2 regions of the Pseudomonas viridiflava genome follow, and region 2 is predicted to be linked to the other one. Evidence: riboswitches for the same ligand, from Rfam matches in the RefSeq annotation. Region 2 holds a riboswitch; the other holds the start of a gene.
The links. Region 2 has a riboswitch for manganese ahead of mntP (manganese efflux pump MntP). Riboswitches for the same ligand answer to the same signal wherever they lie in the genome.
Positions count from the first base shown of each region.

Region 1: it holds a riboswitch for manganese, as region 2 does, so the genes downstream of both, CFBP1590_RS21795 (TMEM165/GDT1 family protein) here and mntP (manganese efflux pump MntP) in region 2, are expected to answer to the same signal.

Region 1 covers NZ_LT855380.1:4,845,416-4,852,988, reverse strand. The annotation lists gene CFBP1590_RS21820 (1-acyl-sn-glycerol-3-phosphate acyltransferase) at 225-1,388, opposite strand; gene CFBP1590_RS21815 (CPXCG motif-containing cysteine-rich protein) at 1,494-1,676, shown strand; gene CFBP1590_RS21810 (putative signal transducing protein) at 1,676-1,939, shown strand; gene CFBP1590_RS21805 (SOS response-associated peptidase) at 1,971-2,600, shown strand; gene CFBP1590_RS21800 (M48 family metallopeptidase) at 2,756-3,574, shown strand; gene CFBP1590_RS21795 (TMEM165/GDT1 family protein) at 3,635-4,219, opposite strand; yybP-ykoY riboswitch at 4,289-4,427, opposite strand; gene CFBP1590_RS21790 (methyltransferase) at 4,466-5,464, opposite strand; gene CFBP1590_RS21785 (2-hydroxyacid dehydrogenase) at 5,648-6,616, opposite strand; gene CFBP1590_RS21780 (LysE family translocator) at 6,704-7,333, shown strand; gene CFBP1590_RS21775 (fatty acid--CoA ligase) at 7,517-7,573, shown strand, end outside.
Region 2 covers NZ_LT855380.1:4,149,685-4,157,257, forward strand. The annotation lists gene acnB (bifunctional aconitate hydratase 2/2-methylisocitrate dehydratase) at 1-647, shown strand, start outside; gene CFBP1590_RS18550 (aminotransferase-like domain-containing protein) at 893-2,224, opposite strand; gene CFBP1590_RS18555 (DMT family transporter) at 2,318-3,223, shown strand; gene CFBP1590_RS18560 (DsbA family protein) at 3,232-3,777, opposite strand; yybP-ykoY riboswitch at 4,034-4,202, shown strand; gene mntP (manganese efflux pump MntP) at 4,207-4,773, shown strand; gene CFBP1590_RS18570 (NAD-glutamate dehydrogenase) at 4,882-7,573, opposite strand, start outside.

The DNA.
Region 1 (7,573 bases), 700 kb from region 2:
TTCACTATTTGTGACGCAGAGCGTCACGGGCTGCATGCCCACGCGGAGCATGGGCACGATCAGTGTGCCTGGAGACCTCCGCTCGTTCCAACGCTCTGCGCTCATCGTTATACGCAAGTCCTCTTGGAGGAATACGATGATGATCGTTCCCACGCTCTGCGTGGGAATGCCTCCCAGGACGCTCCGCGTCCGGCCGTTATCAAATTGGCACGATCACCGGCGATTCAAAGCGCCAGGCCTGCCTTGACTCGATATTGATTACGCACGGGCATCGCATATTGCTGCACCAGATAAGGACGGTGCTCGGCGGGCGCGCCTGCCAGTCTGCTTTCCCATTCATCTTTTGCACGATTGAGCTCATCGACAGGGAACAGGTCGGCAGCCAGCGGCACGTTCAGGGCCGGGTCGGCATGGGTCCACTGCGCGTACGCCAGGTAATGCACCGGGAACAGGCGATAGCCGCCGAGGATCTGACGGTCCATTTCGATGGCCAGTTGCTTGGTGTCTTCGAAATGCTCGGTGATCGGCGGCGCGAAGTTCACGTGCACGCGACCTTTATAGCCGGTGATGCCCAGTGCGATGCTCACGTCGTCCTCACCCGGCGTCTTGGTGTAGACGCCGGTGGTGGCGCGGATATACAGCTCGCGCGCCTTGGCCTGATCACAGGGATCGTATTCGTAGCTGATGGACACCGGAATCAGGTTCAGCGAACGAATCACATCGCCGAAAGGCTCATCCTTGCGGCTCATGTGAAACATCTTGAGGATCGCCGACTCGGTACGGTCATCTCCGTCCTTGGCGCGACCTTCGGCCTGGGCAATCCAGATCGACTGGCAGTCCTTGGTGATCGAGTGATTGATGTACGCCGACAGCAACTGATAGGCCGCCATCTTCTCGCGTCGCCCGATGATCGAGCGATGCACGATAAAGCTCTTGTTCAGGCGCATCAGGTCGCTGACAAAGGGCTTCTGCAGCAGGTTGTCGCCAATCGCAATGCGCGGCGTCGGCAGGCCTGCGTGGTACACGGCGTAGTTGACGAACGCCGGGTCCATCACGATATCGCGGTGGTTGGCCAGAAACAGATAGGCACAGCCGGACTTGAGTTGCTCGACGCCGGTATAGGTGACGCCGTCGGTGGCGCGCTCGATGGTGTGGTCGACGTAGTACTCGACTTTGTCCTGCAGTGTGGCGACCGAATCGATACCGGCGAACTCACGGCGCAGCTTGCGGGCCAGGGTCGGTTGCAGAAACCAGCCGAACGCAGGCGCCAGACGAGGAAAACGGAATTTGGTCAGAATCGCGAGAAAGGCTTTATCACTCAGCAGACGTGCCAGAACGGCTGGGACTTCTGAATCGTTGTAAGGTCGGATGGCATCGAATTCGCCCATCATGCTCTCTTGTTGGAATCGGATAGGGTAAAAAGAAGGCAGGTTTTTCACGACAACCTTCAAAGAATGGCGCAATTATACGCACAACTGATCCCGGAGACCGCGATGCAGGAATTACAGAGTTACGACTGCCCTTACTGCGGCGAGCCCGTCGAAGCGTTACTGGATCTGTCCGGCGGTGATCAACAGTATATTGAAGACTGTCAGGTCTGCTGCCGCCCGATCGTATTCGACCTCCAGACCGACGGCGAGCAATGGACGCTGGATGTACGCACCGAGAACGAGTGATGCAGAGAATCTACGAGCCGGAAAACCTCATGGAAGGCGAGTTGCTGCAAGGCATGCTGGCCAGTGAAGGGATCGAAGCGGGCCTCACGGGCCGTGATCTTCTGGGTGGCATGGGTGAGTTGCCGGTGTTCGGCCTGCTGTGGATCACTGTCGACGACGACAAGGTCGAGCGCGCACGGGAACTGATCACTGCGTACAATGCCGCTTCGCCTTTGTCCGGTGGCGATGAGCCGGACAGTTTTCCCGATGTACTGGTGTGCTGAACGCCGTCTTTAAAGAGTCCGATTACCCCTCATGTGTGGACGTTATGCCCTGTTTCGCTGGACCCCCGCCTTCGCGGCCTTGCCCGGTTTTCCGGCTGACCAGCAGGCCCAGTGGAATATTTCTCCGGCGGACTGGGTGTTGATCATGCGCGCCGCCGAAGAGGGCGGCGACATCGAACTGGTGCGTGCCCGCTGGGGCCTGACCCCGGCCTGGCTGACGGATCTGTCGAAAACCCCGGCTCATGCACGCGCTGAAACCGTGGCCGAACAGCCCATGTTTCGCGAAGCCTTCAAGCAGCGGCGCTGCCTGCTTCCCGCCAATGGCTTCTATGAATGGCGCGGCACCTCGCGCAAGCGTCCGTTCTGGCTCACTCCGGGGGAAGGCTCAGCCTTGTTTTTTGCAGCGATCTGGGAAGCCTATCCGGTTCAGGGTCATACCTACCTGAGTGTCGCAGTGGTGACTCAGGCCGCCGCCACTCAGCGCCGTCCCTTGATTCTGGATGCTGAAGGTCAGAAAGCCTGGCTGTCGCCCGATACGCCGCTCCCCAAACTGCAAGCCTTGCTGGCTGCCCCGCAGGTCGCGCTGCGTGAACGGCCACTGGCCAATCTGGTGAACGACCCGAAGCTCAATGCGCCAGAGTGTCTGACGCCGCTGAGTTGATAAATGTGTATAAGCTGACACGCGCCTGATACACACCTGGCATACCCAAGGAACCATTTACCACTGGCATGTACCAATATGGCAATTGGCTGGTATCTGGCGCTGGGCGTATTCACGCCCTAGGATGACCGCCTCACGAACAAGGAGATCCACCCATGCGTCAGTCATTTGCCCTCTGTGCCTTGAGCGCTGCGTTACTGCTCGGCGGGTGTCAGGCCGTCAATACCACGACCGGTGATTCGGTAGGTGTCGAGCGCAAGCAGTACATGTTCAGCATGCTGTCCACGGATGAAGTGAACAAAATGTACGCCCAGTCCTACCAGCAGACGGTAGGCGAGGCGAGCAGCAAAGGCGTGCTGGACACCACCAGTTCAGACGCCAAGCGCGTCAATGCGATTGCCAAACGACTGATCGCGCAGGCGCCGAAGCTGCGTCCCGATTCGGCGCAATGGCAGTGGGAAGTGAACCTGATCAAGAGCGATGACCTGAACGCCAACTGCGGTCCTGGCGGCAAGATCATTTTCTTCACGGGCCTGATCGATACCCTGAAGCTGACCGACGACGAAATCGCTGCGGTCATGGGCCATGAAATCGCCCATGCCTTGCGTGAACACGGACGTGAAGCGATGTCCAAGGCTTACGGCGTGGCAATGGCCAAACAGGGCGCTGGCGCTTTGCTCGGTCTGGGTCAGGACACCATGGCGCTCGCCGACACCGCGGTTAATTACAGCATGACCCTGCCCAACAGCCGCAGCAACGAAAACGAAGCGGATCTACTGGGCCTTGAGTTGGCTGCGCGCGCCGGTTACAACCCCAACGCGGCGATCACCCTCTGGCAGAAAATGACTCAGAATTCGGGCGGTTCCCAGCCTGAGTTCATGAGCACTCACCCGGCTTCGGAACACCGCATTGCCTCTCTGCAGGCTGCGATTCCCAAGGTGATGCCGCTGTATCAGAGCGCTCCCAAGTCCTGATCGACCTCCATGAACGGCGCGTTGCCTGACAACCTGCAACGCGCCTGATCCCGTCAAATATCAAACCCAGCCACTGACCTGCATGGCCTTGTACACCGCGACCAGCGCCAGTACGAAGAAGGCACAGGCGGCCAGTCGACGAATCATGGTCAGCGGCAGTTTGTCTGCTGCGAAATTACCCGCCAGCACCACCGGCACGTTGGCGATCAGCATGCCGACCGTGGTGCCGATGATCACCAGCCACAGATGCGAATACTGCGCGGCCAGCATGACGGTCGCGATCTGGGTCTTGTCGCCGATTTCAGCGATGAAGAAGGTGATGAGGGTAGTCATGAACGGGCCGAATTTACGTGCCGTGCTGGCTTCGTCATCGTCCATCTTGTCCGGAACCAGAGTCCAGAGCGCGGTAGCGGTGAAGCTTGCGGCCAGAATCCAGTGCAGGACTGCGTCGGAAAGGAAGCTGCTGAACCAGGCCCCTACTGCGCCGGCGGCCGCATGGTTGGCCAGGGTCGCGGCGACGATGCCGGCGATGATGGGCCAGGGTTTGCGAAAGCGTGCGGCGAGGATGAGCGCGAGCAATTGCGTCTTGTCACCGATCTCGGCGAGCGCAACGACTGCGGTAGGGATTAAGAGTGATTCCAGCATCAGGTTTCCTAAGGGGCGGGTCGACACGGCTATGACACGTACAGCCTTCCCGCCCCGGGTAAGGTGTTCGTGTCATAGGTCTTGTCAAACCACCGATCCGTCTGAGCGGATTCTGGGTCGCACGCACCATGGTCTGAGGACCAAGTATGTTGATACGTGCCGGACGAGCGTGAGGCTCGTGGGAGACTACTCCCCTAGGACGGAGCGGATTCTGCCCTTGCAGAATCCTTTCGGCAAGCTCTTATTTCAAGAACGTTTGGCGCTGTAGATCTTGAACCCATTGCCTTGGGCACGGACTTCGCAGGCCCCGACATGCTCTTCGATCAGTGGCTGATAGCGCAGGAAATTATTCGCGACCAAGCGCAGTTCGCCACCTGATTTCAGATGTTGGCGTGCTTTTCTCAGCAGATTTTCGGTGGCCATGTAGTCAGTATGAACACCGACATGAAACGGCGGATTGCTCAAAATCGTGTTCAATCCCATGGGCGCCGCATCGATTCCGTCACCGGTCAAAACCTGTGCCTCAAGACCGTTGGCCGCCAGCGTCAGGCGCGAACTGGCCGTAGCGAATGCGTCCACATCCAGCATTACGACTTCGTTGTGCGGGTAGCGGCGCTTCACAGCAGCACCGAGAACGCCCGCGCCGCAGCCGAAGTCCAGCAGATTGCCGCTTGGCAGCTTGTCGATGTTTTCCAACAGAAGCGCTGAACCTCGATCCAGACGACCGTGGCTGAATACGCCGGGGAGGCTGATGACGGTGAGCGGGCCGTCCTGCAGGTCAATCTGATAAGGCTTGGCGAGGCTTTCCAGGCTGACTGCCTGCGGAGCTGTCTCGACGGTGACCTGCCAGAGCTGACAGTGACGCGCGCTGTCCAGCTTGCGAGCACGCCCGAACGGACTCAGTTGCCGAGCGGCGGCTTCGATACCGCCGCGTTTTTCACCGACCAGAAACAGCTCGCGACCCTGAAGGCGCGAGGCCAGTGCGTTGAGCAGGTAATCGGTCAGGTCGCGGGCCTTGGGCAGGAACAGCACGGCGGCCTCGAATGGCTCTTCCGGCGCCTCGACACCAAAGTGCGTGCGTCCTTCGAAGCGTGCATCCAGCGCAGCCTGATCACCGGCATGCCAGCACCAGCCACGGGCCTGCTGCAGTTTCCCGAGCAGGTCGTCGGCAGGCAATCCGGCCAACAACAGCGAGCCCTGAAACAGCTCGGCCTGACGGAGTAACACTTCACTGCGCGGGTCCATGGAATGGCTCCTGAAAAAGCGCGCAGTTTAACAGGATTGGCGAACGGGCATTCTGGAGAAAGGCGCAGGATCGCAGTGCCTGAACCTCCAGCGATCAGGTCTGCCTCACGCTGATCGTTCCTCACGCGTGGGAATGCCGCTCAGGACGCTCCGCGTCCCTGCACGCTGCGCCGCCTTAAAGGATCAGCCACTCACCACCCTGACCGGCGCACCGGCAAAGAATGCCCGGGCGTTTTCGGTGATCTGGCTGACGATACGCTGACGCGCTTCCCTGGCGCCCCAGGCGCTGTGCGGGGTGATGATCAGGCGCGGAATGTCGCCTGCGAGCAGGGGATTGCCTGCGACCGGAGGCTCAACGCTCAGCACGTCCGACGCTGCGCCGCCCAGATGGCCGTTGCGCAGTGCGTCGGCCAGGGCCTGTTCATTGATCAGCCCGCCGCGCGCGGTGTTGACGATAAATGCATGAGGTTTCATCAGACTCAGTTCGTACGCGCCGATCATGTCGCGGGTGTTGTCGTTGAGCGGGCAGTGCAGGGTGAGCGCATCGACCTGGGGCAACAGTTCTGTCAGCGGCAGGCGATCCGCGCGCGCTGGCCGACCTGGAATCTGCCCCAGCAACACACGCATGCCGAACGCCTCGGCCAGCCGTGCCACCGCGCCGCCCAGTTCGCCGTGGCCCAGCAGGCCCAGGGTCTTGCCTTCCAGCTCTACGATCGGAAAATCCAGCAGGCAGAACTGCTTCGATTTCTGCCACAGACCCTGGTGCACAGCCTGTTGGTAATCCGGCAGGCGCGTCGCCAGAGCCAGCAGCAGAAGCAGCGTGTGCTGGGCCACCGATGGCGTGCCGTAACCCTGGCAATTGCACACCGTCACGCCATGTTCGCGTGCGGAGATCAGGTCGACATTGTTGGTGCCCGTCGCAGTGACCAGAACCAGCTTGAGGTCCGGACAGGCTGCAAACGTGCCGGCATCGATCACGACCTTGTTGCTGATTGCAACCTGAGCACCCTTCAGGCGTTCGGCCACCTGCTCAGCTGTCGTACTGGCGTGCAGAACCAGTTCGCCAACACTTTCACGCAGTGTTCCCAGATCCAGATCGCCCAGATCCAGCGACGTGTGGTCGAGGAAAACTGCTCTGCCGGGATTACTCATAGCTGTACCTTTTGCGGAGAAAATGAAAAGCGTAGTGTGATCAGCCTATCAGAGCCCAGGCTTGCCAACATTCCAGGAGAACCAATCATGTATTGGCCAGAATTTCTCACCGTCGCGCTGATCCATCTGCTGGCCGTCGCCAGCCCCGGCCCCGATTTCGCCGTTGTGGTACGCGAAAGTGTTACCCATGGTCGCAAGGCCGGTACCTGGGCGGCGCTGGGTGTCGGCTCGGCGATTTTCGTGCACGTGGGCTATTCGCTGTTGGGCATCGGGATCATCGTTTCGCAATCCATCGTGCTGTTCAACGCCTTGAAATGGGCGGCAGCGGCGTACTTGCTGTACATCGGCTTCAAGGCCCTGCGGTCCAAACCTGCCAGCGCGACGGATGACGTCATCAAGGCCCCGGCGGGCGAGCGCACCGCGAAAGGCGCTTACGTGAGTGGTTTCGTCACCAATGGCCTCAACCCCAAGGCCACGTTGTTTTTCCTGTCGCTGTTCACCGTGGTGATCAACCCGCACACGCCGTTGCTGGTACAGGGCGGATACGGTGTCTACCTCGCGGCGGCGACCGCTTTGTGGTTCTGCCTGGTCGCCCGGCTGTTCAGCCAGGCACGGGTGCGCGCCGGTTTTGCGCGTATGGGCCACTGGTTCGACCGGGCGATGGGCGGGGTGTTGATCGCACTGGGCGTGAAGCTTGCGCTGACCGAGGTGCGCTGAGTGACAGAGAAATGAACGTGCAGGTTCGCGTGACAGACGAGAGCAGGTTCAGCGGAGAGTGGCTGGCCAGACGCCTGCATGGCTCGGATGAACAAATCATCATTTTGGCTGATTTGGCTGGCGAGGCGGTGCTCTAGAGTCCATATTTCAGGCTTGGCCTGTGAACTTTGGAAAGGGACTCATATGTTACAGACTCGCGTTCTTCCGCCAGCCGATGGCGCTTATCAGTACCCTCTGTTG
Region 2 (7,573 bases):
TTGCCAACCCAGAGCTGCTGGAAGCCGACAAGGACGCCGAGTACGCTGAAATCATCGAGATCGATCTGGCCGACGTCAAAGAGCCTGTGCTCTGCGCGCCGAACGACCCGGACGATGCCCGCCTGCTGTCTTCGGTACAGGGCGAGAAGATCGACGAAGTGTTCATCGGTTCCTGCATGACCAACATCGGCCACTTCCGCGCTGCGGGCAAGTTGCTGGATCAGGTCAAGGGCCAGTTGCCGACACGCCTGTGGCTCTCGCCGCCGACCAAGATGGACGCTCACCAGTTGACCGAAGAAGGCTACTACGGCATCTACGGCAAGGCTGGCGCGCGCATGGAAATGCCGGGCTGCTCGCTGTGCATGGGTAACCAGGCACGCGTAGAGCCGAACTCGACAGTGGTATCGACGTCGACCCGTAACTTCCCGAACCGTCTGGGTGACGGCGCGAACGTCTACCTGGCCTCGGCCGAGCTGGCGTCCGTCGCATCGATCCTGGGTCGCCTGCCGACCGTCGAGGAGTACATGGGCTACGCGCAACAGATCGACACCATGGCAGCGGACGTTTACCGCTACCTGAGCTTCGATCAGATCGCCGAGTTCCGTGAAGCCGCAGCGAACGCCAACATCCCGGTTGTTCAAGCGTAATAGCGAAACACAGCGTTGAAAGAACCCCGCCTTGTGCGGGGTTTTTTTATACCTTCGATAAAGCAGAAAAAGCGGACGCAGAGCGTCCAGAGAGGCATTCCCACGCTGGAGCGTGAGGAACGATCGGTGATGGGTTGAGACTGATCGTGCCAACGCTCCGCGTGGACATGCAGCACGTGATGCTCCGCGTCACATGGGACTCAGACGCGAAACACGAATTGGCTGAATGCTCAAAATAATAAAGGCTACAGATAAACCTCGATAATTCGCTTCACCCTACCCAGCCCGTCCCGTAGTTCATCCATGCTCACCGACCCCAGCGCCAGTCGCAGTGCATGCGGCGTGCTGGTGGATATCGAGAAAGGCTCGGCGGTCGATACAGCGACCTTTTCCTGCAACAAGGCCAAGGCGATCTGGTCGGCGCGGGCATCCTCTGGTAATGGGAGCCAGAGAAAATAGGACGAGGGGTGGCCGACGAACTCAATGCCTTCAAGCACCTCGCGAGCCGCTGCTTGTCGGGCCTCGGCGTCGAGTCGTTTCTCTGCCTCGAGTTTCAGGACGGTGCCGTCTTCAAGCCAGCCGGTCGCAATGGCTGTCAGCACGCCTGGCGTGTTCCAGGTGGTCGCACGAATGGTTCGCTCCATCGCGGACACTTTGTCGAGAGGCGCGGCGACGAACCCTACCCGCAACCCGGTAGCGACGCTCTTGGAAAGCCCTGACACATAGACCGTCCGCTCTGGAGCAAGCTGTGCCAGCGGTACTGGAGGGTTGTCAGCCAGGAACGCATACGCCGCGTCTTCAACGATCAGCAGGTCGTGTTTTCTCGCTAAAACCACCAACTGTTCACGTACCTCGAGACTCATCACCCAGCCGAGCGGATTGTGCAGCGTCGGCATCATGTACAGCGCCTTTATCCGACGACTCTTACACAAATATTCCAATGCCTCCAGATCAGGCCCTTCAACCCCCGCAGGAATCGGCACGACTTCCAAATGCAGCGCCTGCGCCAGCACCTTGAATCCGGAGTAAGTGAGCGCATCGGCAGCGATTACATCACCCGGCTTGAGCGAAGCCATCAACGCAACTGCGAGCCCCTGTTGCGCGCCGTTGACGATCAGCACCTGCTCGGATTCTACCGTCAGCCCCCGTACGCTCAAATGTCGCGCAACCGCGGCACGTTCATGCGTACGTCCGGCATGAGGCTGATAACGCAACAACGAATCCAGATCACCTGACAAAGCCAGCTGCCGTAATGCCATTCGCAATAGCTCAGCCTGACCGGGCAGTGACGGGTAATTGAAATTGAAGTCGATCATGCCGACGGCTACGGCCTTCTGATCAATGCCAAGCCCCGGTGAAAGCGCAGTTTCGCGCACGAAGGTGCCACGCCCGACCTCACCGCTGACCAAACCCATGACTTCGAGCTCAGCATAAACTCGCGTGGCTGTCGCCAACGCCAACCCATGGTCTGCCGCCAACTTGCGATGGGTAGACAGACGCGTGCCCGGCAGCAGTCTTCCGCCACGAATATCCGCTGCCAGCTGATCGACTACCGATTTGTAACGCGCGACAGGCATCGTAAATGTATCCATGACGATTTTTTGATTGTATTGAATCACAGCCCTACGATGACTCAATCCCCACCGATTGAACAGCCGTGAGAAGAACCCATGGAACAGGCTTTGAACCCACTCCATAAGACCGCTCATACAAAAGGCAGCGGATGGCTGAGCGGCCTGATCGGTGTGTTGATCTTCAGCGGCTCGTTACCTGCCACACGAGTTGCCGTCATGGAATTCGATCCGCTGTTCCTGACCTTTGCCCGCGCGACCATTGCAGCAGCGCTGGCAATCGGCATGCTTGTGGCACTCAGGGAAAAACGTCCGGCAAAGCATCAGCTGTTTTCGCTGTGCATCGTCGCCACTGGCGTGGTGCTGGGTTTTCCGTTGCTGACCGCACTGGCGCTGAAGCACGTCACCTCGGCGCACTCCATCGTCTTCATTGGTCTGTTGCCATTGGCGACCGCCGTCTTCGGCGTGCTGCGCGGCGGTGAACGCCCCGGTCGTGCGTTCTGGCTGTTCTCGATTCTGGGCAGCGCTATGGTGGTGGGGTTTGCGCTGTCTCAAGGCATCAGCACATCAGCAACAGGAGACGGCCTGATGCTGCTGGCTATTATCGTCTGCGGGCTGGGTTATGCAGAAGGTGCCAGACTGTCGAGAGACTTGGGCGGCTGGCAGGTCATTTGTTGGGCACTGGTGATCGCCCTTCCCGTGATGTTGCCACTGGCGTTGATCAGAGCGCCCTCTTCGCTGTCAGGAATAACTGTCGGGGCCTGGAGCAGCCTGTTCTACGTCTCGGTTTTCAGCATGCTGATCGGCTTCGTTTTCTGGTATCGAGGGCTGGCACAGGGCGGCATTGCCGCGGTCGGTCAGCTTCAACTGCTGCAACCGTTCTTCGGCCTGGCGTTGGCCGCCCTATTGCTCGATGAACCTGTCAGCCTGGGCATGCTGGGCGTCACGGTTGCAGTGATCGGTTGCGTCGCTGGGGCCAAGAGTTTTTCCAATAAACCCCGATGAAGCGCCTTTCAATCGAGCTGAAGCTGCGAAAGCCACTGCTCCATCGCATCGCCACTGCTCATGGCAGGCTGCACCAGACCGTCGACCATAAAGGTCGGGGACACATGAATGCCATTCTGCCGGGCGTATTTGCAATGCCATTTGATGACGTGCTCAAGCTCGGGCTGCGCGAACGCTTCGACCAGCTGGACGCCGCTGTAGCCTTCCAGCCGGGCAATGATGTCGTTCGGTGTGGCGTCGAGATTGGGTCCGCTGGCGTGGTGCTCGAATTCGAATTCGGCGCGATGCGCAGCAACGGCTGCCATCACGGCCTTGGCCTTATTCTTGCCGCCTTCAAGGGTCGAAGCGGCCAGGATGCAGCGCACGATGACGCCGGAAAACATGTGCCACGGTTGGGACTGGAGACGAATTTTGATCGTGAGGCGGTCCTCGCCAGCCTGTTCCAGCAGCTTGTCGAGCTTGCGAAAAGCCTTGACCGAAAACGGGCACGTGGGCTCAAGGAATACTTCAAGAATGCGAGGGCCTTGACCCCAGGTAAGTGCGTCTGCCTGCATGATGAGTTGCTCTCTTTTGAATGACTGTCGAGGCGTCATGGCTTTAAAGACCGAGCGGCCGACATAACAATGCTCTGCCGGTCGGGATAGGCGCCAACATCACGAACGACCAACAGCAGCCTTTGCAACTGAACGTCAGTGGCGCCCATGAGTTCCGTCAAGACCTGTTACGAACTGGCACAGCTTGCCTGTCAGCACTTGAATAGCGCGTTGCCGTTTAATATCTTTTTCACATTCATGTGTCTATAGTGGCCTCCCTTGTTGGGGAGTAGCCTGCTCTGGACTTCGGTCATGGAGCGTTCGCGTCAACATTCTCGGCAACATGCCGTGGTGCGAACACCTTCTGGTTGGCGAGACCAACGATGCATCCATGCCTAAAGTCGGGCGTGTGGACGCGTCGTTGACTCATAGCCCGACTGGATGTTGACCGTGAATCCCATCTCCCTCATTTTCCTCGCTCTTGCCATGTCGACGGACGCTTTTGCGGCTGCCTTGGGTAAAGGTGCCAGCCTTCACAAGCCTCGTTTTATCGAAGCCGTGCGAACAGGATTGATCTTCGGCGTTATCGAGGCCATTACGCCAATCATCGGCTGGAGCATCGGACAGGTTGCAACCCGGTTCGTGGAAAGCTGGGATCACTGGATCGCCTTTGCCCTGCTGCTCGCGCTGGGCTTGCACATGATCTACAACGGGCTCAAACACGACGATGAAGAAGAGGAAAAACCCGGTCAGCACTCGTTTCTGATCCTGGCAGTCACCGCTTTCGCAACCAGTATCGATGCCTTGGCAGTCGGCGTGGGCCTGGCATTCGTGGACGTCAATATTCTGGTAGCTGCTGCCGCGATAGGCCTGGCAACAACCGTGATGGTCACCATTGGCGTGATGCTGGGTCGTGCGCTGGGAACGGTTGTCGGCAAGCGCGCCGAAATCGTCGGTGGTGTGGTGCTGATGCTCGTCGGCGCGACCATCCTCTACGAACACTTGTCCGCCGCTTGATCAACTGAACGGGCGAACAACACGCCCGGCTGCGACAACGTGTTTCAGACCCATACAAAAAACCCGCCTCTCTCAAGGCGGGTTTTTTGTTAACGGCCGGTCAAACCATCACACCGTGATGGCTTGTCCGCTCATGGCCAGGTCCAGCAACTCGCGGTTGGCGACGGCGTACATGGCGTAGTCGGTGCCGCTGGCGGCACGCAGTTCGACCAGCATGGCGCGCCAGCGCTCGACCATGAGGGCGTGCTGTTCGAGCCAAAGCGCCAGGCGCTCTTCCACGTCCGATGGACCATCCGGCATCTGCAGGACCGATACGGTGATCGCCCGCTGTTGCCAGTCGATGTCGTCGCGGAACGCTTCGCGGGCCAGGGCCTGCCAGTTGTTTTCCACCGGCAGGCTGCTGATCTGCTGCAGGTACCAGGTCACGTCCAGCGCACTGCCTACGGCGAAGTACACCTTGGCCACGTCGGCAGCGTTCTGCCCGGTGACGTCGGAGGCTTCGATGATCGGCAGCAGCGTGTACAAGTGCGTGGTGCCTGCCACCATGCGCGCCAGCAATTCCGGCACACCGGCTTCGACATAGGCCTGATAACGCGCCTGCCAGACTTCACGGGTCGGACCTTCCAGCAGCTCGTCGAGCTTGAGACCCAGTGCGGCGATGTGCGGACCGAAGTGCGCCACGTCACGACCGGCGTCCAGTTCGTTGCGACGGCTGCGCAGGAACCAGCGTGTGGCACGACGGCCCAGACGCATCAGCTCATCCATCAGCGACAGCTGGATTTCTGCCGACACCTTGTAGTCCAGCGCTTCGATCTGACGGAACCAGTGCGGGAGGTGGAAGATGTCACGCACGATCACGTAGGCACCGGCCACGTTGGCAGCGCTCATGCCGGTCGACTCTTTGAGTCGCTGCACGAACGTGATACCCATGTGGTTGACCAGATCGTTGGCGATCTGGGTGCTGACGATTTCGCGCTTCAGACGGTGACCGCGCATGGCCACGGAGAACTTGGCGCTCAGCGATGGCGGGAACGCGGTTTCCATGTCACGTGCCAGGTAGTCGTCATCCGGGACACGGGATTCCAGCAACGCTTCCTTGAGGTCGATCTTGCTGTAGGAGATCAGCACCGACAGTTCGGCACGGCTCAGGCCATGACCGGCCGATACGCGCTCGACGATCTGGTCTTCGGCCGGCAGGAACTCGATGGCACGGTCCAGCTTGCCACGGGCTTCCAGGTCGTTCATCAGACGCTTGTATTCAGCGATGCGGTCGTAGGCACGGCGAGCGGCCAGCGACAGTGCCTGCGTCTGCTTGTAGTTGTTGCCCAGCACCAGGTGGCCGACTTCGTCGGTCATGCTTTCAAGCAGCTGGTTGCGCTGCTTCTCGGTCATGTCGCCAGCCTGCACCACTTCGTTGAGCAGGATCTTGATGTTCACTTCGTGGTCGGAGCAGTCCACGCCACCGGCGTTGTCGATGAAGTCGGTGTTGGTCGCGCCGCAATTGAGGCCGAACTCGACACGGCCCAGCTGGGTCATGCCCAGGTTGCCGCCCTCGCCCACCACCTTGCAGCGCAGCTCGTTGCCGTCGACACGCAGTGCGTCGTTGGCCTTGTCGCCCACGTCCGCATGGGACTCTTCGCTGGACTTCACGTACGTGCCGATGCCGCCGTTCCACAACAGGTCCACAGGCGCCTTGAGCAGCGCATGCAGCAGTTCGGTCGGGGTCAGCTTGTCGGCTTTGATGTCAAAGCGTGCCTTCATCTGTTCGGTGATGGCGATGCTCTTGGCGCTGCGCGGGAAAATACCGCCGCCCGCAGACATGATGCTGGTGTCGTAGTCGGTCCAGGCCGAACGCGGCAGGTCGAACAGACGCTGACGCTCGACGAAGCTGGTGGCCGGGTCCGGATTCGGGTCGATGAAAATGTGCAGGTGGTTGAAGGCTGCGACCAGTTGCAGCTTGTCGGACATCAACAGGCCGTTACCGAATACGTCACCGGCCATGTCGCCGATGCCGATCACGCTGATGCTGTCCTGCTGAACGTTGATATCACGCTCACGGAAGTGACGCTGCACGCCAACCCACGCGCCCTTGGCAGTGATGCCCATCTTCTTGTGGTCGTAACCGGCCGAACCGCCGGACGCAAACGCGTCGCCCAGCCAGAAGCCGTAGTCGATGGCGATGCCGTTGGCGATGTCGGAGAAGGTCGCGGTGCCTTTGTCGGCGGCAACGACCAGGTACGGGTCGTCGTCATCGTGGCGAACCACGTTGACCGGTGGCACCAGCACGCCTTCCTTGAGGTTGTCGGTGATGTCCAGCAGACCCGAAATGAAGATGCGATAGCAGGCGATTGCCTCAGCCTGCACTTCGTCGCGATTGCCGGTGGTCGGCAGACGGCGCGGCACGAAACCGCCCTTGGCACCGACCGGCACGATGACCGAGTTCTTCACCTGCTGAGCTTTTACCAGACCCAGCACTTCGGTCCGGAAGTCTTCTTCACGATCCGACCAGCGCAGGCCGCCGCGCGCTACGTTGCCGAACCGCAGGTGCACGCCTTCGACGCGTGGCGAATAAACGAAAATCTCGAACTTGGGCACCGGCTTCGGCAGTTCGGGAATCAGACGCGGGTTGAACTTGAAGCTGAAGTAGCTCTTGTTCTGGCCGTTGGCATCGGTCTGGTAGAAGTTGGTCCGCAGGGTCGCCTTGATCAGGTCCAGGTAACGACGCAGGATGCGGTCTTCGTTGAGCACCTGAACGTCGTCCAGCGCGGTCAGGATGGCCTGTTCCAGACGCAGTTGCTTG